Regions from separate parts of the Kitasatospora sp. NPDC001309 genome, predicted to be linked through region 2. Evidence: riboswitches for the same ligand, from Rfam matches in the RefSeq annotation. Region 2 holds a riboswitch; each other region holds the start of a gene.
The links. Region 2 has a riboswitch for thiamine pyrophosphate ahead of thiC (phosphomethylpyrimidine synthase ThiC). Riboswitches for the same ligand answer to the same signal wherever they lie in the genome.

Region 1 (6,744 bases), on a different contig from region 2:
GAGCACGCCGTCGGCGTGCATCTGCCAGCGGACCAGCACACCGCCGGCCGGCTCGGCCGTGTCGTCCTCGGGCTCCCGGCCGCCCGGTGCCGGGTGCGTCCCGGAGGGGACGCCGACCAGCACCTGGTCCACCACCTCCGCCCGGGCGCCGCGGCCCAGGGCGGGCAGCGGGCCGAGCGGACGGGCGTACCGACAGGCGTTGCTCAACAGTTCGGAAAGGATCAGAACAGCATCATCGATGACCGGTTCCGGTATCTGCCGGTCACCCAGATCTCGACGCAGTCGGCGCCGTGCGACCCCGACACTCGCTGGGCCGTGCGGCACTGCCATGGTCGATGAAGTCGGCACTTCACGCGCCACCATCAACGCCACCCCCGGACCTCCTTCAGCGTATGCCGAGGGATGGATGCCCCTTGGTAATGCGTCGGAAACGACTGTCGGAGGATCCTGCGGGCCCTTTTCCGGCGGCGCGACTCAGGGTCGACAAGAGGTCATTCCGTGCTCACCCTCCGTCGCCCGATCGCAAGAATTCCGGCAATACCGTGCGCGGAAGGTTTGACTGCCGACCAGGGTGATCAGGTTTCCCCGGGTACCCGGGGCGCCCGGCCCCGGCTCAGCGGCCGAGCTGGGCCAGCACCTCGGCGGGCCTGTTGGTGATGATCGCGGAGACCCCGAGCTCCAGGCAGAGCTCGACGTCGGCCGGCTCGTCCACCGTCCACACGTGCACCTCGTGGCCCAGCTCGCGCAGCCGGGGCACCAGCTGCGGCTTGGCCTTGATCAGCTCGATGCCGGGGCCGGCGATCCGGGCCCCGCCCGGCAGCGGCTGCCCGGGGCGCAGGCGGCCCAGCAGCGGCAGCATCCGTTCGATCAGGAACACCCGCCGGTAGTCGGGCGCGGCGGCGGCCACCCGGTTCAGCGCGATCGAGGAGAAGCTCATGATCCGGGCGGACGGGCGCTCGCCGTCCGGCGCGGTGCCGATCTTGTACCGCTCCAGGGTGCGCAGCAGCTCGGCCTCGACCCGGCCGCGGAACCGCACCGGGTGCTTGGTCTCGATCGCCAGGTCCACCGGGCGGCCGCAGTCCACCACCAGTTCGAGCAGCCGCTCCAGCCGCAGCACGCCGCGCAGCTCGGGGTCGGTGCTGGGCCGGCCGGTCTTCCAGGCGCCGAAGTCGTACGCCTCCAACTCGGCCAGCGTCATCGCGGAGACGGTGCCGCGGCCGTTCGAGACCCGGCCGATCCGGCGGTCGTGCACGCAGACCAGGTGGCCGTCGGCCGTCACCCGCACGTCGCACTCGACGGCGTCCGCGCCCTCGTCGAGCGCGCGCCGGTACGCCGCGAGGGTGTGCTCGGGCAGGGCGTGGGAGGAGCCGCGGTGGGCGATCACCTGGACGGAGGGCGTGGTGCGCGCCGCCGCCGAGGGCAGTTCTGGGCTGGTCACGGCCCCAACGATAGGGGGCGCGGGTGAACCCGGGGCGAAGCCGGTCCCAACCTGCGGGGCCGGCTCCGCCCCCGGTGCGTCAGGCCCGGGCGGTGCGGCGGGTCAACGGGGTGAGGCCCCAGGTGACCAGCGCCGGCACCAGGAAGGCGAACAGCGAGGCCGAGGTCCACTCCTGCGGGGTGAAGTGCAGGGTCCGCTGGGCCGAGGTCCAGAAGTCCACCCATCCGTCGCCCACCGCGGTCGGCGCGATCAGCTGGTAGACGGCGAAGCCCAGCACCCACGGCAGCAGCATCAGCCAGCGGGACGGTGCCCGCTCGGAGAGGTCCCAGCCGTGCCGGCCGGCGCCGAAGAAGTAGTCCACCGCCAGCACCGCCAGCAGCGGTACGAAGACCGAGCCGATCAGGCCGAGGAAGTTGCTGTAGGTGTCGGTGAACCGGTCGATGCGCAGCGCCAGCACGGTGGTCAGCACGCCGATCCCGCCGCTCAGCACCCGGCGGTCCACCCGCGGCAGCAGGTTCTGCAGCGACATCGCGGTCGAGTAGACGTTGGCGAAGGACTGGTCGGTCTCGCGCAGCACCAGCACCAGGAGGAACAGCCAGCCGGCCCAGACACCGAGGAAGGAGTCGAAGATCCGGCTCGGGTCGCCGTCGGACTGGAGCAGCGCCATCAGGCCCAGCACGTAGCACCAGACCTGGGCGACGGTGTAGCCGGAGAAGGTGCCCCAGAAGGCCGACTTCGGGCTGCGCGAGTGCCGGGTGTAGTCGGCGGCCATCGGGACGAAGGAGATCGACACCGCGATCATCGCGTCGGTGGCGCCCAGGAAGCCGTGCCAGTTGCCCGCGCCCGGGTCCGGCACGCCCTGGCGGCCCAGCTGGACGGTGAAGTACACCATCGCGACCGCGACCGCCCCGGCCACGAAGCGGCGCAGCACCGCGATCGAGCCCAGCGGCCAGATCGTCAGCGCGGTGGTCAGCGCGCCCGCGAGCAGCACGAACAGCCAGCGGTAGTCGCTGGTGTGGGCGACGGTCTGGGCGCCCGCCGCGATGGTCAGCAGCTCGAACACGCCCCAGCCGACGCACTGGACGATGTTCAGCACGGTCGGCAGGTAGGACAGCCGGGTGCCGAACAGGCCGCGCAGGTTGGCCATCGCCGGGGCGCCGGTGCGGGCCCCGATCAGCGCGGCGACGCCGAGCATCGCGGTGCCGACCGCCGTACCGGTCACGATCGCCGTCACCGCGGCGGCCAGCGACAGCTCGCTGCCCTTCTCGCCGAGCACGGTCGCGGCGGTGGAGAAGCCGATCAGGCTGACGCCGAGGTTCATCCACAGCGCGAAGTGGTCCCGGAAGCGCAGGGTGCGCGGCGGCTCGGTGTCCAGGACCAGCGGTGCCTCGACGCGGTGGTCCAGCAGCGCGGCGCCGGCGCCGGCCGGGTCCGGCGGGAAATCCTTGGACGCGGGCGCGCCCGGAGAAGAGGATGGCGAAGCAGGCGGCATGGCCGATACTCCCTACGCCGGCATTACCCGGACAGGTTCCGGCGGTCAGCGCCCCCTCGACGGTCCGCCGGTCACTGGCCTGGCGTACGGTCGACATGCGCACTCTCAGCCTGGTCGGTCCAAGCTCCCGCGTGTCAGTTTGGAGCGACAGGCTAACCGGCACGGGTACGAACGCCAAAGGCCACGGGGTGCGCGGTCCGCATCGCGGGACGCCGGGCGGGGGTGGGGAGCCCCGGTTGTCGGTGGCGGCTAAGGATTCTTATGAGTTATTCAGAGGGGTCCTTACGGCAATCGAATCGCCGGTGCGAAAAACTATGGTCCTTGGTTCTGTCAGCTATGGAGGTCGTCCGTGAGCACCGAGCGCGAGGTTGGGCCCATCGGGCCGCAGGGGGAGCAGCCCGCGGGGGCCCCGGAGGCGGCGGGTGCCGTTCCCGACGGCACCGCTCAGGGCGGCCACAAGCCGACCATGGCCTTCAGCCGGGTTCCCGAGCCGAAGGACGAACCGGTGGACAACCCGGTGGCCGGGCCGGTGGACGGGTCGGCCGACGCCGCCCCGGCCGACAGCGGGCACCAGCCGACCATGGCGTTCGGCCGGGTCCCGGAGCCGGCCGCCGCGAGCGCGGCGGCCGAGGCCGCCCCGGCGGAGGGCGGGCACCAGCCGACCGTCGCCTTCACCAAGGTGCCCGCGCCGGAGGCCCCGGCCGCGCCGGCCGCGCCCGCCGTCGAGGAGCCCGCCGTCGACCCGGCCACCGGCTACATCGACGCCCCGCCGCCGGTCCTGCCGCCCGCGCCGCCCGCCCCGGCCCCGGTCGCCGCCGCTCCGGCCGCGCCCGCCCTGCCGCCGGGCACCCCGGGCACCAACCCGTACGCGACCCCGACCCACGGCGTGCCCGCCGCCGGCGCCCACGAGGGCTACGGCGTCCCGGCCGCCAACGCCCAGGAGCCGTACGGCGCCCCGGCCGCCGGTGCGCCCGTCGCGCCCGGCGCACCCGGGCACCACCCCTTCGGCGCCGGCCAGCCGCTCGGCGGCTGGGGCGGCGGCCACGACGCCGGCGCGGGCCACCCCGGCGGCCCCGGCGGTCCGTTCGGGTACCCCGCCGAGTACCCCGGCGGCCCGGGCGGCCACGGCCCGCGCAAGAAGCGCGGCGGCCTGGTGGCCCTGCTCGCGGCCGTTGCGCTGGTCGCCGGCATCGCGGGCGGCGCGGTCGGTGTGGTCGCCAGCGACCACGCGGGCAGCAGCAGCTCGGCGGACGACCACCGCAGCACCACCGTCCAGGCCAGCAACACCCAGAAGAACGAGCCCGTCCCCGGGTCGATCGCCGCCATCGCCCAGAAGGCGCTGCCCAGCGTCGTCACCATCAAGGCGCAGAACAGCACCGAGTCGGGTACCGGCACCGGCTTCGTCTTCGACACCGAGGGCCACATCCTCACCAACAACCACGTGGTCGCGCCGGCCCTCAACGGCGGCAAACTGACCGTCAAGTTCGCCGACGGCACCTCCTACACCGCCTCGGTGCTGGGCCACGCCGAGGGCTACGACGTCGCCGTGGTCAAGATCGACAACCCGCCGAAGAGCAAGCTGTCGCCGCTGCCGCTGGCCGACTCCGACAAGGTCAACGTCGGTGACGCCACCGTCGCGATCGGTGCGCCGTACGGCCTGGAGTCCACCGTCACCAGCGGCATCGTCAGCGCCAAGGACCGCCCGGTCGCCTCCGGCGACGAGACCGGCTCGCAGGCCTCGTACATGAACGCCCTGCAGACCGACGCCTCGATCAACCCCGGCAACTCCGGCGGCCCGCTGCTGGACTCCAGCGGCGCGGTGATCGGCATCAACTCGGCGATCCAGTCCAACGCCTCCGCCAACGGCCGGGCCGGCAGCATCGGCCTGGGCTTCGCCATCCCGATCAACCAGGCCAAGTGGGTCGCGGACACCCTGATCAAGACCGGCAAGCCGGTCTACGCCAAGCTCGACGTGCTGCGCAACGACGACTACAAGGGCGACGGCGCGCAGATCCAGACCAAGGACGTCCAGGGCCAGCCCGCCGTCACCCCCGGCGGCGCGGCCGACAAGGCCGGCCTCAAGCCGGGCGACGTGATCACCAAGCTCGGCGGCGCGCCGATCGAGAACGGTCCCGCCCTGGTCAGCCGGATCTGGACGCACAAGCCGGGCGAGACCGTCGACGTCGAGTACACCCGCAACGGCCAGACCATGACCACCAAGGTCACGCTCGGCCAGCGGGACGGCGATCAGTGACCCCCCGGGCCCGCGGAATCGTGTGCGCCGAAGGCCGTCGGACCCGTTAGGCTGACCTCCGCCTGGAGAGCTGCCCGAGCGGCCTAAGGGAACAGTCTTGAAAACTGTCGTGGCGTGACCCGTCACCGTGGGTTCGAATCCCACGCTCTCCGCCGGTAGGAGAAAACACCTGCTCAGGGCGGGTGCCGAGATCGTTTCGGCACCCGCCCTCGGTGTTTTCCGGGGCGGGCCGGCGGTGGGCCGACGGTGGGCCGACGGTGGGCCGACGCGGGGTCGCGGCCGGGCCGGCGGCCGGGGGTTGACCCTGACACAGGGGGAGACGGTGGAGTGGGAGCACCATGTTGAACATCGGAGACTTCGCCGTCCACGGCCGGGTGTCGGTGCGGATGCTGCGCCACTACGACGCGATCGGCCTGCTCACACCCGCCAGGGTGGACCCGGCCACCGGGTACCGCTCCTACGAGGCGGGCCAACTCGCCCGGCTGAACCGGGTGATCGCGCTCAAGGAGCTCGGCTTCACGCTGCAGCAGGTGCGGGCCGTGCTGGACGAGCACCCGGACCCGGCCGAGCTGCGCGGGATGCTGCGGTTGCGGCGGGCCCAGCTCGCCGAGGCGATCGCGGCGGACGAGCAGCGGCTGGCCCGGGTGGAGGCGAGGCTCCGGACGATCGAGAGTGAGGGGAACATGTTCGAGCACGATGTCGTGGTGAAGCCCGTTCCGTCCGTGCGGGTGGCCCAACTGAGCGGTGTGGCGGCGAGTTACGCGCCGGAGGACATCACCCCGGTGATCGGCCCGCTCTTCGACGAGCTGTGCCGACGGGTGGAGCAGGCCGGGATCGAGGTGGTCGGGCCGTCCGTCGCCCGGTACGAGGACGGGCCGGAGGGCGACGGTTCGGTGGTCGTCCGGGTGGCCCTCCAGGTCGCGCCGTCCGTGCGGGCCGGCCGGGACGACATCGAGGTGGTCGACCTGGCGCCGATCGAGGAGGCGGTGACCATCGTCCACCGCGGCTCGATGGACGACGCGATGGGCAGCTTCCAGGCCCTGGCCCGCTACATCGACCAGAACGGCTACCGCTCGACCGGCTACGCCCGGGAGCGCTACCTGGAGACCCCGGCCGACCGGTCCGGCTGGGTCGTCGAGTTCCAGGAACCGGTGGTCCGCAGGTAGCGGCCGCCGCTTGCCCTCGACCAGGTCGAGGGTCCTAGCGTCACCCGGCATGACCACCGCGACCTCCGCCGGGACGGCCCGGCGCACCGCCCTGCCCCGGCCGTACCTGCTCTGGCTGGCCGGGGCCCAGGCCGGGCTGCTGGGTGACGCCGCGCTGTCCTTCGCCCTCGGCTGGGCCGCCTCCGGGTACGGCGGCGGGGCGGCCGGGCTGGTGCTGACGGCGGTCACCGTGCCCCGTACGGTGCTGGTCCTGCTGGGTGGGGCGGTGGCGGACCGGTTCGGCGCCCGCCGGGTGATGCTCGTCGGGGACGCGGTGATGCTGGTGGTGACCGCCGCACTGGCGCTCGCGGTGGCCGGCGGCCGGGGCGCGCCGCTGTGGCTGCTGGTCGGGGCG
Region 2 (6,744 bases):
TGCCGCGGCGGCCACCTCGGCTGCCGCCCGGACGAACGCGCGCACGCGCTCGGTGGTGTTGCCCGGGAGCCAGACCGGGCCGCGTTCGATCGGCGGGGCGTCGTGGATGGGGACGTAGGCGAGGTCGGGGCGCGGGTAGTAGCGGCGGCAGTGCTCGCCGACCGGCAGGACGCCCCGGCCCAGGGCGACCAGGCTGAGCATCTCGGAGAAGGTACTGCCCGACGGGCCCTTGGGCACGGCACGGCCGGACGGCGTGCGGTCGGGGGTGCGGTCCCGCTTGAAGCCGACCGAGGTGACCGCCGGGTACTGCACCACCGGGTGGTCCCCGAGGACTTCGAGCGACACCGAGGCCTCGGCGGCCAACGGGTGCCCGGCCGGCACCGCCAGGAGCCGCCGCTCGCTGAGCAGGACCGGACCGACGGCCATGCCGCCGAAGGGGTAGGAGGCCAGCAGGATGTCGATCGAGCCGTCCTCCAGGCTGGCCCGGGAGTTGGAGAGCTGCACCTCCCGCACGTCCACCCGGCACTCGGGGTGCCGCTCGCCGAACAGCGCCACCGCCCTGAACAGCACCGGCGCCGTCCACTCGCCCAGGAACGCGACCTTCAGCCCACCCGTCACCCCGCGCCCGGCGTCCACCGCCCGGCGCACCGCCTCCTCCATCGCGGCCACCACCGGGGCGAGGTCCGCGGCCAGTTGCCGCCCGACCGGGGTGAGCCGGACGGACCGGCTGGAGCGGTCGAACAACGGGACGCCGATCCGGCGTTCCAGCGCCTTGACCACCTGGCTGACCCGCCCGGTGCTGAGCCGCAGCCGCTCGGCGGTCCGCCCGAAGTGCAGCTCCTCGGTCAGGGCGAGGAAGACCTCGGTCTCCAGCCGTTCCAGCATGCCGCCCCACCCCTTCGACCCGGCATCGTTTAACCGGGCTCAACGATCGTACGGTGATCCGCCATTGATGACCGCCCCCGGGCCGGAGGATCGTTGACCCCGTCACCGCACGAGACACCACACCACCGGAGCCGATCACCATGCGCGTCGTCGCCCTCGACCACCTGGTCCTCAACGTCGCCGACATCGAGCGGTCGCTCGCCTTCTACACCGGCCTGCTCGGCCTGGCTCCCGTCCGGGTCGACGAATGGCGCGCCGGGAAGGTCTCCTTCCCCTCCGTCCGGGTCAGCGGCGAGACGATCATCGACCTCTTCCACCGCCCCCGCCACGAGTCCAACGTCGACCACATCTGCCTCACCGTCGAGCCCCTCGACTGGCAGGAGGTCGTCGACTCCGGCGTCTTCACCGTCCTCGACGGCCCCGGCCCCCGCTACGGCGCCCGCGGCACCGCCACCTCCCTCTACGTCCAGGACCCGGACGGCAACACCGTCGAACTCCGCTGGTACCCGCAGGACACCACCGGCTGAAAGAGCAGGGTGCCGCCCCGGACCCTCGGGGGAGGACCGGGTCGGCACCCGCAGTACGCCTCAGGGCCGCTCGTCCGGACCGTTGGTCCCGGGCCGCTCGTCCGGGCCGCTCGTCCGGGCCGCTCAGACGATCTTCAGATGGGGCAGCCAGTCCACCTGGACGATGACGCACACCACGCCCCCGGACCCGTCGAGGCCCAGCCACACCGGGTGGGTGCCGTCGCTGTCGGTGGCGAACGCGAGCAGGTCCGCGCCCGACTCCTCGTCCACGGTACGCAGGAAGAACCCGGAGCCGGAGTCGAGGTCCTCACCGGCCTCCTCGTCCCGGTCCACCAGGGCGCGCCGGAACCGCTTCTGGAGGACCGGCCAGGCCCCGGCGTCCGCAAAACACCCCGTCGCGCCGTCCGTGCTGAACCCGTACGCCTCGCCGTCCCGCAGCAGCCTGAGGTCGTCCCCCTCCCCGAGGGCCATCGTCCAGGAGTCGACGGGTCCGTCGCCCACCCGCAGCCGGAGCGCTGGTGTCCCAGTGCGCTCGACCCAGGCACCCTCGAACTCGCAGTGGTACCCGAACCCGATCGTCGCCACCTCCGTCGGGTAGCTGCCGGGCAGCACCTCGACCGTGATGTCCGGCCGCCCGGTGTCGAGCGGATCGGCCACCGCCAGCCGGCCGCTGGGGACCCGCAGGCGTGGGCCGGCCTTCGGCTCCAGCACCACCATGTTCTCCCGGTGATCGCTGGTGGTGAGCCGGGTGCCGGGCACGAACAGGGCGGGGAGGTCCCCCGGCCCGCCCGGGCGCGGCGGGAGCCACGGCTCCGCCGCGGCTGCGGACACCGGCTCCGTGAGCGGCGCCGCGGTGGGCCGGACCGTGCCGTCGAGCCCCCACCGGTCGGCCGAGAGGAGCGGCCAGTCGTCGAAGTCCGGCCGCCGGAGCCAACGTTCCTCCTCGGAGGCACTCGGCACGGTCACCGTCCTGGGCCCGGCGTCCCCTCGGGGCCGGTGCGACACCCGGCCCCGTCCGCCCGGGAACAGCTCGACCGCCATCCGGTCGGCGACCCGGTCGAACTCCGGTGCCTCCGGGCCCGAGTAGCCCCAGCGCTCGTGGTACCTCCGCAGCAGCCGGCCCTCCTCCAGCAGCCGCAGCTCCAGGTGCTCCACCCGTCGCCCGTGCTCGTCGTACACCCACACACCCGCGTAGTGGTCCCGCCACGACACCAGGCGCACTTCGAGCGGCACCGAACGCCCCGCGCTCCGGTACACCACGACGTACGGCAGGCCCGCCGCGTCCCGGGCCCGCGCCTCCTGCGGCCGCAACGCGCCCACCGCGGCACCCGCCGCGAAGTCCCACCCCTCGGCATGGCCCAACTCGACCACCGGACCGCTCACCCGCACGCCTCCTCGCTCATCGGTCCGAGCAAGGTACCGGAGCCCGCCGACAGCCCGGTTCAGTGCAGCAGTTCCGCGGCCGGGGTGTGGTTCCCGGTCGCCGAGGCGCCGGCCATCGCGGCGGCCGCCGTCGCCGGGGCGGTGCCGGGCGGCACCACCAGCAGCAGGAAGTGGTCCTGGAAGCCCCGGGTGATGCTGATCGTCGCATCGCTGCCGGGGAACCAGTTGATCTTGACGGTCAGGCCGTTCGCCGCGACCGACCTGGGCACGCCGTCCCAGGCCGAGGTGTCGAGGCCGACCCGGACGATCCGTCCGAAGTGGGCGCCGAGTGCGGTGATCAGGTCCGGCAGTTCGGCGAGGACACGGTCCGAACGGGGCCACCAGGCCCCGTCGAAGACGCCGTCCCGCGTCATCGTCGGCTCCAGTTCCAGCCGCGGGAGCAACGGGACGCCCGGGACCGGCCACGGCCCGGAGGGGAACGAGCTGGGGAGAGGAATCGGCATCATACGGAGCCGCCCGTCCGGTCCACGCGGGACCCATCACCACCCAGGGCGACGTCGGCGCTGCTGCCGGTGTTCGGAATGTCCTCGGTTACCCCCACGCTACTCCGCCGCAGCCTCCCCCGGAGCCCGGCCGACCGGCGCCGGCCCGCGTCCTCCCCTCCGGGACGCGGGCCGGCGCCGGTCAGCGCGTCAGTCGACCAGGGGGAGGTAGACCTTGTTGCCCTGGGCGGCGAACTCGGCGGACTTCTCGGCCATGCCGGCCAGCGCCTCGGCGTCGAAGTCCGTCGTGACGGCGGTGGAACCGTCACCGTGCTCGTCGCGGATCTTCTGGGAGATCTTCATCGAGCAGAACTTCGGGCCGCACATGGAGCAGAAGTGCGCGGTCTTGGCCGGCTCGGCGGGGAGGGTCTCGTCGTGGAAGTCGCGGGCGGTCTCCGGGTCGAGGGCCAGGTTGAACTGGTCCTCCCAGCGGAACTCGAAGCGGGCGTCGGAGAGGGCGTCGTCCCAGGCCTGGGCGCCGGGGTGGCCCTTGGCGAGGTCGGCGGCGTGGGCGGCGATCTTGTAGGTGATCACGCCGGTCTTGACGTCGTCCCGGTTCGGCAGGCCCAGGTGCTCCTTGGGCGTGACGTAGCAGAGCATCGCGGTGCCCCACCAGGCGATCATCGCGGCGCCGATGCCCGAGGTGATGTGGTCGTAGCCGGGGGCGACGTCGGTGGTGAGGGGGCCGAGGGTGTAGAACGGCGCCTCGTCGCAGATCTCCTTCTGGAGATCCATGTTCTCCTTGATCTTGTTCATCGGGACGTGGCCCGGGCCCTCGATCATCACCTGGACGTCGCGCTCGCGGGCGATCCGGCCGAGCTCGCCGAGGGTCTGCAGTTCGGCGAACTGGGCCTCGTCGTTGGCGTCGGCGATGGAGCCGGGCCGCAGGCCGTCACCGAGCGAGAAGGTGACGTCGTAGGCGGCCAGGATGTCGCAGAGTTCCTCGAAGTTGGTGTAGAGGAAGTTCTCCTGGTGGTGCGCCAGGCACCAGGCCGCCATGATCGAGCCGCCGCGGGAGACGATGCCGGTCTTGCGGCGCGCGGTGAGCGGGACGTACCGCAGCAGCACGCCCGCGTGGACGGTCATGTAGTCGACGCCCTGCTCGCACTGCTCGATGACGGTGTCGCGGTAGACCTCCCAGCTGAGCTCCTCGGCCCTGCCGTCGACCTTCTCCAGCGCCTGGTAGAGCGGCACGGTGCCGATCGGCACGGGGGAGTTGCGCAGGATCCACTCGCGGGTGGTGTGGATGTTGCGGCCGGTGGAGAGGTCCATGACGGTGTCGGCGCCCCAGCGGGTGGCCCAGGTCATCTTCTCCACCTCCTCCTCGATCGAGGAGGTGACGGCGGAGTTGCCGATGTTGGCGTTGATCTTCACCAGGAAGTTGGTGCCGATGACGGCCGGCTCCACCTCGGGGTGGTTCACGTTCACCGGGATGACGGCGCGGCCGCGGGCCACCTCGTCCCGCACGAACTCCGGCTCCAGGCCCTCGCGCAGCGCCACGAACTCCATCTCCGGCGTCACCACGCCCCGCTTGGCGTAGGCGAGTTGGGTGACGGCGACGCCGCCGCGGCCACGCAGCGGACGGCGCGGGCGGCCGGGGAAGACCGCGTCCAGGTTGCGCAGGTTCCCGCCGCGCGGGGAGGTGTGCTTGATCCCGTCGTCCTCGGGGCGCGTCTCGCGGCCGTCGTACTCCTCGACGTCGCCGCGCTGGCGGATCCAGGCGTCGCGCAGGGCGGGCAGCCCGCGCCGCACGTCGGGCTCGTACGCCGGGTCGGTGTACGGGCCGGAGGTGTCGTACAGCGGCACGGTCCGGCCGTTGGTGAGCTGCACCTCGCGGTACGGGGCCCGCAGGTCGGGGCGGGATCCGTCGCGGTAGGCCTTGCGCCAGGCCGGGGTGGGGTAGCCGGTGCGCTCGCTGCTGGGCGTGCTGCGGGCAGGCTGCGGCTGTGCTTCGAACGTGGTCATCTGACCTTCACTCCCTACGCCGGCATTACCCGGTCCAGGTTCCTGCGGTCGACGCAGCCGTCGGTCCGTCCGTCGACGGTCCGGTCAGCGTCCTCTCAGCCCGGTGCTCCGAGCTCCCGCGTCGCAGGCGGTGTTGCCTGCACATGACGCCAACACGGTAGCGAGCCGATCGCCGCAGGTCCAGACGGTCCCCGAAACGGATCCGCGGGGGGAACGGCCGAGGCCCGGCCCCCGCGAACGGGGTGCCGGGCCTCCGGAGGTGCTCCGCGCGGTGCGCGGAGCGGGGTCAGTTCTTGGCGGCCTTCTTGACCAGGATCACCACGGCGGCGGCGATGCCGACGACCACCAGCAGCTTGATCACGATGCTCAGCAGGGCGCCGACCACGCCGAACACGAAGGCGATGACGTTCCAGGCCAGCACCAGGACCAGCACCGGGATGACGATGTTGCGCACCCAGGAGGGCAGCGACTTCCAGAGCTCAGCCATGTCGGTTCCTCTTCTCCCCTCGGGTCGGCCGCCGTCCGGTAACCGCATCCCGCTTGCTTTCGATGCTTCGAGCTTACGGCGGCGGAAGCGGCGGAACGAGGGCCTTCGGCCCGGAGAGAACCCCTAGATCACCCCGATCCCACCCCCCGGGAAGACCCCCGAGAAACGGCGGGGGAACGAGTTCAGACCGGCCAGCGCTCGCCGCGCCAGGCGGCGTCCCAGAACATCCACTCGTAGCGCGAGGTGGTCGTGAAGTGCTCGACCACCCGGCGGCGTTCGGCCGCCGAGAGCTCCTCGCCGAGCCGGTCGGTGAGCGCCAGCACCCGGCGGACCACGGACTGGAAGGCCTCGTCGCCGTAGGTGGCGATCCACTTGGCGTACAGCGGGTCGGGGGAGCCCTGGGCGAGCAGTGCCTCGCCGACCCGGGCGTAGATCCAGTAGCAGGGCAGCACCGCGCCGAGCGCCTCGGCGAAGGACCCGCCGTACACGGTGGCCAGCAGGTAGCTGGTGTAGGCGCGGGTGGTCGGCAGCACCGGTTCGGCGGCGGCCTCCTCGGCGGTGCCGCCGAAGGCGGTCAGGAACTCGGCGTGCATGCCCTGCTCGGCGGCGAGCGCGCCGACCGCGTCGTCGGCGAAGGCCCGCACGTCGGCCTCGCCGGGGGCCTTGGCGGCGCAGACGGCGAGGGCGCGGGCGTAGTCGCGCAGGTAGTGCGAGTCCTGGACGACGAAGTGGCGGAAGGCCTCGCGCGGCAGGGTGCCGTCGGTGAGGCCGCCGATGAAGGGGTGGGCGAGGATCTCGGCGTAGATCGGCTCGATCGACGCCCAGAGCTCTTCGCTGAGGCTACGGGTCATGCCCACGACCCTACGACGGCTGCGCCCCCGCCCTTCGGCTCCGTCGCGTCCGCCTCCGGGACCAGGGGCGTTCGGCACCAACTCGTCCGGTGGGAGCTTCCCCC
Region 3 (6,744 bases), on a different contig from region 2:
AGTCGGTCGAGGCCTTCATGGTGAAGCCCGCCGCCTGCAGCGCCCTCTGGGCGTCGTCCCGGGCCATCCCGGTGACGTCCGGGACCGGCACCATGCCCTTGCTGACCACCAGCGAGACCGCGGCGTTCTCCGGCAGCTGCTGCCCGGCGGCCGGCGTGCTGCTGATCACCGAGCCCTCCGGCACGGTGTCGTTGTAGGTCTGGGTCACCCCGCCCCTGGTCAGCTGGGCGCCGGCCAGCGCGGCGGCCGCGTCGTCCGCGCTCCTGCCGGTGACGTCCGGCACGGCGATCCGCTTGGGACCCTTGGAGAGGGTGACCGTCACCGGGTCGCTCTTGCGGGTGCGCGCGCCCACCCCGGGATCGGTGGAGATCACCTGCCCGGCCGGGACGGACTCGCTGAACACCTCGACGAAGCGGCCGTGCATGCCCTCGCCGTCCAGGACCCGCTGCGCCTGCGAGCGGTCCTTGCCGAGCACGCTCGGCACCGAGCCGTACAGCCCCTCGGAGATCCCGTAGGTGACCCCGCCGACCGCCAGCACCAGGGCGGTCAGCGCGGCCGCCCAGAGCAGCGGCTTGCGCGGGAGCCGGCGCGGTCGGCCGGGCCGCCGGGTCCTGACCGGGGTCGGCTCGTCGTACGGGCGGGGCTCGACCAGCAGCTGGTCCATCAGCTCGGCCGGCACCTCCAGCACGCTGGTGCGCTCGGCCGGCGGGGCGTCGGCGGGCCCGGGGAGCGGCTGGATCACCGAGGTCGGCTCGCTGGTCGGGTAGCGCGGGCTGGGGTGGGTGGAGGCCGGCGGCTCGGCGTCCAGCTCCTCCGGGGTGAGCGTGCGGCGGACCCGCTGGAGGGCGGCGAGCAGCTCCACCGCGTCGTACGGGCGGGCGTCGGCGGCCCGGGCGCAGGCGCCGGCCACTATGGCGTCCAGCGCCGGGGCGACGGCGGGGGCGGTCAGCGAGGGGGCGGGGACGTCCTCGTGCAGGTGCTTGTACATGACCTGGACGGGGTTGTCGCCGGTGTGGGGGCGGCGGCCGGTGAGCATCTCGTACAGCAGGATGCCGGCCGCGTAGACGTCCACCCGCTGGTCGGTGGGGGCGTCCGGGAGGATCTGCTCGGGGGCCAGGTAGGAGACCGTGCCCATGACGGTGCCGCCGGTGGCGGTGCTGGTCGAGGTGGGCGCGCCGTCGGCGCTGCCGAGCACCCGGACCAGGCCGAAGTCGGCGACCTTGACCAGGCCGCTCCCGGTGATCAGCACGTTCTCCGGCTTGACGTCCCGGTGGACCAGCCCGGCCCGGTGGGCGGCGCCGAGGGCGGCGAGCACCGGCTCCAGCACGTCCAGCGCGGCCCGGACGGACAGCGCGCCGCGGTCGCGCAGCAGGTCGCGCAGGGTGCGGCCGGGCACGTACTCCATGGCGAGGAAAACGTTTCCGCCGTCCGCGCCCTGGTCGAAGACGTTGACCACGTTGGGGTGGGTGAGCTTGGCGACCGCCTTGGCCTCGCGGATGAAGCGGGCGGTGAAGCCCTCGTCCCCGGCGAGCTGGGGGTGCATCACCTTGAGGGCGACCACCCGGTCCAGCCGGGTGTCGGTGGCCCGGTACACGGTGGACATCCCGCCGGTCGCGATGCGCTGCTCGACCCGGTACCGGTTGTCGAGCACGGTGCCGATCAGGGGGTCGTGCAGTGCCATGTCCACTCGGGGGAGTCTAGTGCGGCGGGCGGGGGCCGGTCCCGGCGGACACCGCCTCCGGGACCGGCTTGTGACATCCGCGACGGGTTCAGAACGCGGGCCGCTCGCGGGTGTCCAGGTCGGCGCGGCCGGCCATCGCCGAGGAGGCCTCGGCGTGGAAGCGGCGCGGGATGCGGCCGGCCCGGTGGGCGAGCCGGCCCGCCTCGGCGGCGTGCCGCATCGCCTCGGCCATCAGCACCGGGTCCTGGGCCCGGGTCACCGCGGAGGCGAGCATCACCGCTGCGCAGCCCAGTTCCATCGCCAGCGCGACGTCGGAGGCGGTGCCGGCGCCCGCGTCCAGGATCACCGGGACGCCCGCACTCTCCACGATCAGCTGGAAGTTGTGCGGGTTGCGGATGCCCAGCCCGGAGCCGATCGGCGAGCCCAGCGGCATGATCGCCGCACAGCCGACGTCCTCCAACTTGCGGGCCAGCACCGGGTCGTCGTTGGTGTACGGGAGCACCGTGAAGCCGTCGTCGACCAGCGTCTCGGCGGCCTCCAGGGTCTCGATCGGGTCCGGCAGCAGGGTCCGCTCGTCGGCGATCACCTCCAGCTTCACCCAGTCCGTGCCGAGCGCCTCGCGGGCCAGCCGGGCGGTCAGCACCGCCTCGCCGGCGGTGAAGCAGCCGGCCGTGTTGGGCAGCACCCGGATGCCGTTGCGGGTCAGCACGTCCAGGACGGAGCCCTGGGTGCTCGCGTTCACCCGGCGCATGGCCACGGTGGTCAGTTCGGTGCCGGAGACGAGCAGGGCGCGCTCCAGGACCTCCAGGCTCGGCGCGCCGCCGGTGCCCATGATGAGCCGGGAGGAGAAGGTCGTCCCGGCGATGGTCAGCAGGTCGTCGGCCATGGTTCAGCCTCCCTGGACGGCGGTCAGGATCTCGATCCGGTCGCCGCTGCCCAGCGTCGTCCCGGGCCACGAACCGCGCGGCACCACGGCCTCGTTGAGCGCGGCGGCGACGCCGGTGTTGGCGGCGCTGACGGTGGCCACCAGCGCGGCGAGGGTGGTGGCGGCGGGCACCCGGCGGGGCTCGCCGTTGACGGTCAGGGCGATCTCGTTCGGGGCGGTCTCGGTCATGCGCAGGCCTTCGCGACGGGGGTTTCGGGGGAGAACCGGGTCGGCGTGAACGGCCGTGCCAGGTCGGGGACTTCGCCGGTCGCCAGGTAGTCGGCGAGCAGGTCGGCGGTGACCGGGGTGAGCAGCACGCCGTTGCGGTAGTGGCCGGTGGCGGCGACCAGTCCGGGCAGTGCGGTCGGGCCCAGCAGCGGGGCGTTGTCCGGCGAGCCGGGGCGCAGCCCGGCGGAGGTCTCGCGCAGCGGGAGTTCGGTGATACCCGGTACCAACTCGTGCGCGTCGCGCAGGAGTTCGTACACCCCGCCGGCGGTGACGGTGGTGTCGTAGCCCTGTTCCTCGGTGGTCGCGCCGATCACCAGCTCGCCGTTCTCCCTGGGGACGAGGTACAGGTGCTGCCCGCGCACCACCGCGCGGACGTTGCGGGACAGGAACGGCCGGTAGGCCTCCGGGACGTGCAGCCGGACGATCTGCCCCTTCACCGGGCGTACCGCGGGCAGTACGCCCTCGGGCAGGCCGGGCAGCCGGTGGCTGTGCGGGCCGGCGGCGAGGACCACCTGCTCGGCGGCCAGGGACTCCCCGTCGTCCAGCCGGGCGCCGACCGCGCGGCCGCCGTCCACCAGCAGCTCGACGGCCTCGGCCCGGTGCAGCCGGACGCCGGCCCGCTCGCAGGCGGCGACCAGGGCGGTGAGCAGCCGGCGCGGATCCACCTGGTGGTCGTCCGCGACGTGCAGGCCGCCGCGCACGCCGGGGGCGAGCATCGGCTCCAGTCGGCGGGCCTCCCGGCCGGTCAGCCAGCTGGAGTCCAGGCCCAGCCGCAGGTGGAAGGCGTGCAGTTCGCGCAGTTCCGCGCGGTCGTCGGAGTCCAGCGCGACGGCGATGGTGCCGCACCGGCGGTAGCCGGTGTCCAGGCCGCCGCTGGCCTCGGTGAGCTCGGCGGCGAAGGACTCGTACCGCCGGTTGGAGGCCGTCCCCAGGTGCAGCAGCGGCTCCTCGCCGTACTGCAGCTCGGTGACCGGGGCGAGCATCCCGGCGGCAACCCCGGCCGCCCCCCGGCCGTGGCCGGGGTCGACCACGATCACGTTCCGCAGCCCGCGTTGCGCGGCGCGCCAGGCGACCGCGAGGCCGATGACGCCCCCGCCGATCACCAGCACGTCGGCGCGGCTGCCCGATGGCATGCGTGACAAAGCTGCTCTTCTCCCTTCGCCGGTATGACCCGGATCAGGTTCGGACGGTCGCAGGCCGTGCCAGCCCGCCTCTCAGCCCGGTCCGCCGGGCTCCCGTGTGGTGCGTCCACCTTAACTCCGGGGATCGGCCCGCCCGAAGGGCCGTGCGAGGCGTGAGACGGGGCCGCCCGCCCGGCTCCGCGGATGAGCGGCTCAGAGCCGGTTCAGCGGCGCTGGGTACAGTGACGGGCGTGGCAGAGCTGAGCGGAACGGATCGGGTGGTCGTCGTCGTCGGAGCCGGGCTGGCCGGGGCGCAGTGCGCCCTGCAGCTGCGGCAGGGCGGCTGGCGGGGGCGGATCGTCCTGGTCGGCGAGGAGCGGCACGCGCCGTACGACCGGCCGCCGCTCTCCAAGGACGTGCTGCTCGGCAAGGCCGACGCCACCACCCTGGACATCGACTACGGGCGGCTCGGCATCGAGCTGCTCACCGGCCGCCGGGCCACCGGGCTCGCCCCCGGCGTGCTGCACACCGACGGCGGGGACCTCCCGTACGACGCGCTGGTGATCGCCACCGGCGCCACCCCGCGCGCCCTGCCCGGAGCCGAGCGCGCCCATCTGCTGCACACCCTGGACGACGCCCTGGCGCTGCGCGCGCTGCTGCGCCCCGGCCTGCGGCTGGTGCTGGTCGGCGCGGGCTGGATCGGCGCCGAGGTGTCCACCGCCGCGCGGCAGGCCGGCTGCGAGGTCACCGTGGTCGAGGCCGGTCCGGCGCCGGTGCCGGGCGCGCTGCCGACCGGGGTCGGCTCGGCGATGGCCGCCTGGTACGCCGAGGCCGGCGTCGACCTGCGCTGCGGGGTCGGGGTGGCCGCCGTCGAGCCGGGGGCGGTGCTGCTGGCCGACGGCTCCCACCTGCCCGCCGACGAGGTGGTGGTCGGCATCGGCGCCCGGCCCGCGACCGGCTGGCTGGCCGGCTCGGGCGTCGAGCTGGACGCCTCCGGCGCGGTCGTGGTGGACGGGCGGCTGCGCACCGGCCTGCCCGGGGTGTTCGCGGCCGGGGACTGCGTCAGCTACCCCTCGGCGCGCTCCGGCGCCCGGCTGGCCGTCCAGCACTGGGACCACGCGCTGCAGTCCGGCTCCGCCGCGGCCGCCGCCGTGCTCGGGGCGGACACGCCGTACGACCCGGTGCCGTACTTCTGGTCCGAGCAGTTCGGGCGGATGGTCCAGTACGCCGGCCGGCACGCCGAGGGCGACGAACTGCTGTGGCGCGGCAGCCCGCAGGAGTCCGCGTGGTCGGTGCTCTGGCTGCGCGACGGGGTGCCGAGCGCGCTGCTGGCCGTGGACCGGCCGCGCGACCTCACCCAGGGCCGGAAGCTGATCGAACGCGGTGCGGTGCTCGACCGGGCGCTCGCCGCGGACCCCTCGGTGGCGCTCAAGGGAGCCGTCGCCGGGTAGCACTTGGTGCGCGGCGGGCCGCGGAGGTGGCAGTCTGGTGGCGTGAGTGAGATCGAAAGCAAGATTGAAGCCCTGGTCACCGAGTGGGTGTACCTGCCCGACATCTCGGAGCAGTGGGGGGTCCGGGTCACCGAAGTGCGTGACCTGGTCAAGAACGGTGGCCTGATCGCCGTCCGGCGCGGGCCGAACAAGTCGCTGCAGGTCCCGGCGGCGTTCATCGACGGCCAGGGGCTGGTCAAGCACCTGTCCGGCACCCTGACCGTCCTGCGGGACTGCGGGTACAACGACGTGGAGATCCTGGAGTGGCTCTTCACCGAGGACCCGTCGCTGCCCGGCAGCCCGATCCAGGCGCTCCGGGAGAACCGCGGCACCGAGGTCAAGCGCCGCGCCCAGGCGATGCTGATCTGATGGCGGCGGACACGCTGCGGGCCCGCCTGGCCGACGCCCGGCTCTACCTGTGCACCGACGCCCGGCGCGAGCAGGGCGACCTGGCCGAGTTCCTGGACGCGGCGCTGGCCGGCGGGGTGGACATCGTCCAGCTCCGTGACAAGGGCCTGGAGGCCAAGCAGGAGCTGGCGGCGCTGGAGGTCTTCGCCGACGCCTGCCGCCGGCACGGCAAGCTGCTGGCCGTCAACGACCGCGCCGACGTCGCCCACGCGGCCCGGCCGGACGTGCTGCACCTCGGCCAGGACGACCTGCCGGTACCGGCCGCCCGGGCGATCCTCGGCGAGGACGTGCTGATCGGCCGCTCCTGCCACGCCGAGTCCGAGGTGGACGCGGCGGTCGCCGAGCCGGGCGTGGACTACTTCTGCACCGGCCCGGTCTGGCCGACCCCGACCAAGCCGGGCCGGCACGCGCCGGGCCTCGGCCTGGTCTCGTACGCGGCGAAGCAGGCCACCGACCGGCCGTGGTTCGCGATCGGCGGGATCGACCTCGGCAACCTGGACGAGGTGCTGGCCGCCGGCGCCCGCCGGATCGTCGTGGTCCGGGCCGTCACGGCGGCCGAGGACCCGCGGGCCGCCGCCGCCGAGCTCGCCCGCCGGGTGCGCGCGGCGTAATGCCACCCGGGGCCGCCGCCGTCGCTGGGGCCCGTCTTCGAACTCCCGTCGTTCGCCCGGAGGGCGGGCGGGAGTTCGAAGACGGGCTCCTAGTACTTGCGGACGGTGGCGGCCTCGGCCAGGGCCAGCAGCACCGTGCGGGCCCGCTCGTCGGCGAGCGGTGCCGCCGCCAGCGCGGCCAGCGACTCCCGCATCAGCTCCTCGATCCGGGCCTCCACCAGCTCCGGCGCCCCGCTGCGGGCGACCAGCTCGCGCAGCCCGGCGACCTCCTCGGCGGCCA

Region 1: it holds a riboswitch for thiamine pyrophosphate, as region 2 does, so the genes downstream of both, ACFY2K_RS20760 (purine-cytosine permease family protein) here and thiC (phosphomethylpyrimidine synthase ThiC) in region 2, are expected to answer to the same signal.
Region 3: it holds a riboswitch for thiamine pyrophosphate, as region 2 does, so the genes downstream of both, thiO (glycine oxidase ThiO) here and thiC (phosphomethylpyrimidine synthase ThiC) in region 2, are expected to answer to the same signal.

Annotation. Positions count from the first base shown of each region.
Region 1 is NZ_JBIAXC010000019.1:128,706-135,449, reverse strand. Features, by position in the region: gene ACFY2K_RS20770 (ATP-binding protein) at 1-372, opposite strand, end outside; gene ACFY2K_RS20765 (glycerophosphodiester phosphodiesterase) at 614-1,438, opposite strand; gene ACFY2K_RS20760 (purine-cytosine permease family protein) at 1,518-2,930, opposite strand; TPP riboswitch at 2,923-3,071, opposite strand; gene ACFY2K_RS20755 (S1C family serine protease) at 3,280-5,184, shown strand; tRNA gene ACFY2K_RS20750 (tRNA-Ser) at 5,249-5,336, shown strand; gene ACFY2K_RS20745 (MerR family transcriptional regulator) at 5,523-6,350, shown strand; gene ACFY2K_RS20740 (MFS transporter) at 6,400-6,744, shown strand, end outside.
Region 2 is NZ_JBIAXC010000006.1:87,228-93,971, forward strand. Features, by position in the region: gene ACFY2K_RS08290 (LysR family transcriptional regulator) at 1-885, opposite strand, end outside; gene ACFY2K_RS08295 (VOC family protein) at 1,026-1,412, shown strand; gene ACFY2K_RS08300 (DUF4241 domain-containing protein) at 1,536-2,795, opposite strand; gene ACFY2K_RS08305 (DUF5994 family protein) at 2,855-3,301, opposite strand; gene thiC (phosphomethylpyrimidine synthase ThiC) at 3,488-5,302, opposite strand; TPP riboswitch at 5,297-5,432, opposite strand; gene ACFY2K_RS08315 (DUF5326 family protein) at 5,589-5,789, opposite strand; gene tenA (thiaminase II) at 5,972-6,640, opposite strand.
Region 3 is NZ_JBIAXC010000079.1:8,125-14,868, reverse strand. Features, by position in the region: gene pknB (Stk1 family PASTA domain-containing Ser/Thr kinase) at 1-1,681, opposite strand, end outside; gene ACFY2K_RS41850 (thiazole synthase) at 1,770-2,567, opposite strand; gene thiS (sulfur carrier protein ThiS) at 2,571-2,795, opposite strand; gene thiO (glycine oxidase ThiO) at 2,792-3,967, opposite strand; TPP riboswitch at 3,971-4,083, opposite strand; gene ACFY2K_RS41835 (NAD(P)/FAD-dependent oxidoreductase) at 4,207-5,406, shown strand; gene ACFY2K_RS41830 (Rv2175c family DNA-binding protein) at 5,449-5,814, shown strand; gene thiE (thiamine phosphate synthase) at 5,814-6,464, shown strand; gene ACFY2K_RS41820 (polyprenyl synthetase family protein) at 6,554-6,744, opposite strand, start outside.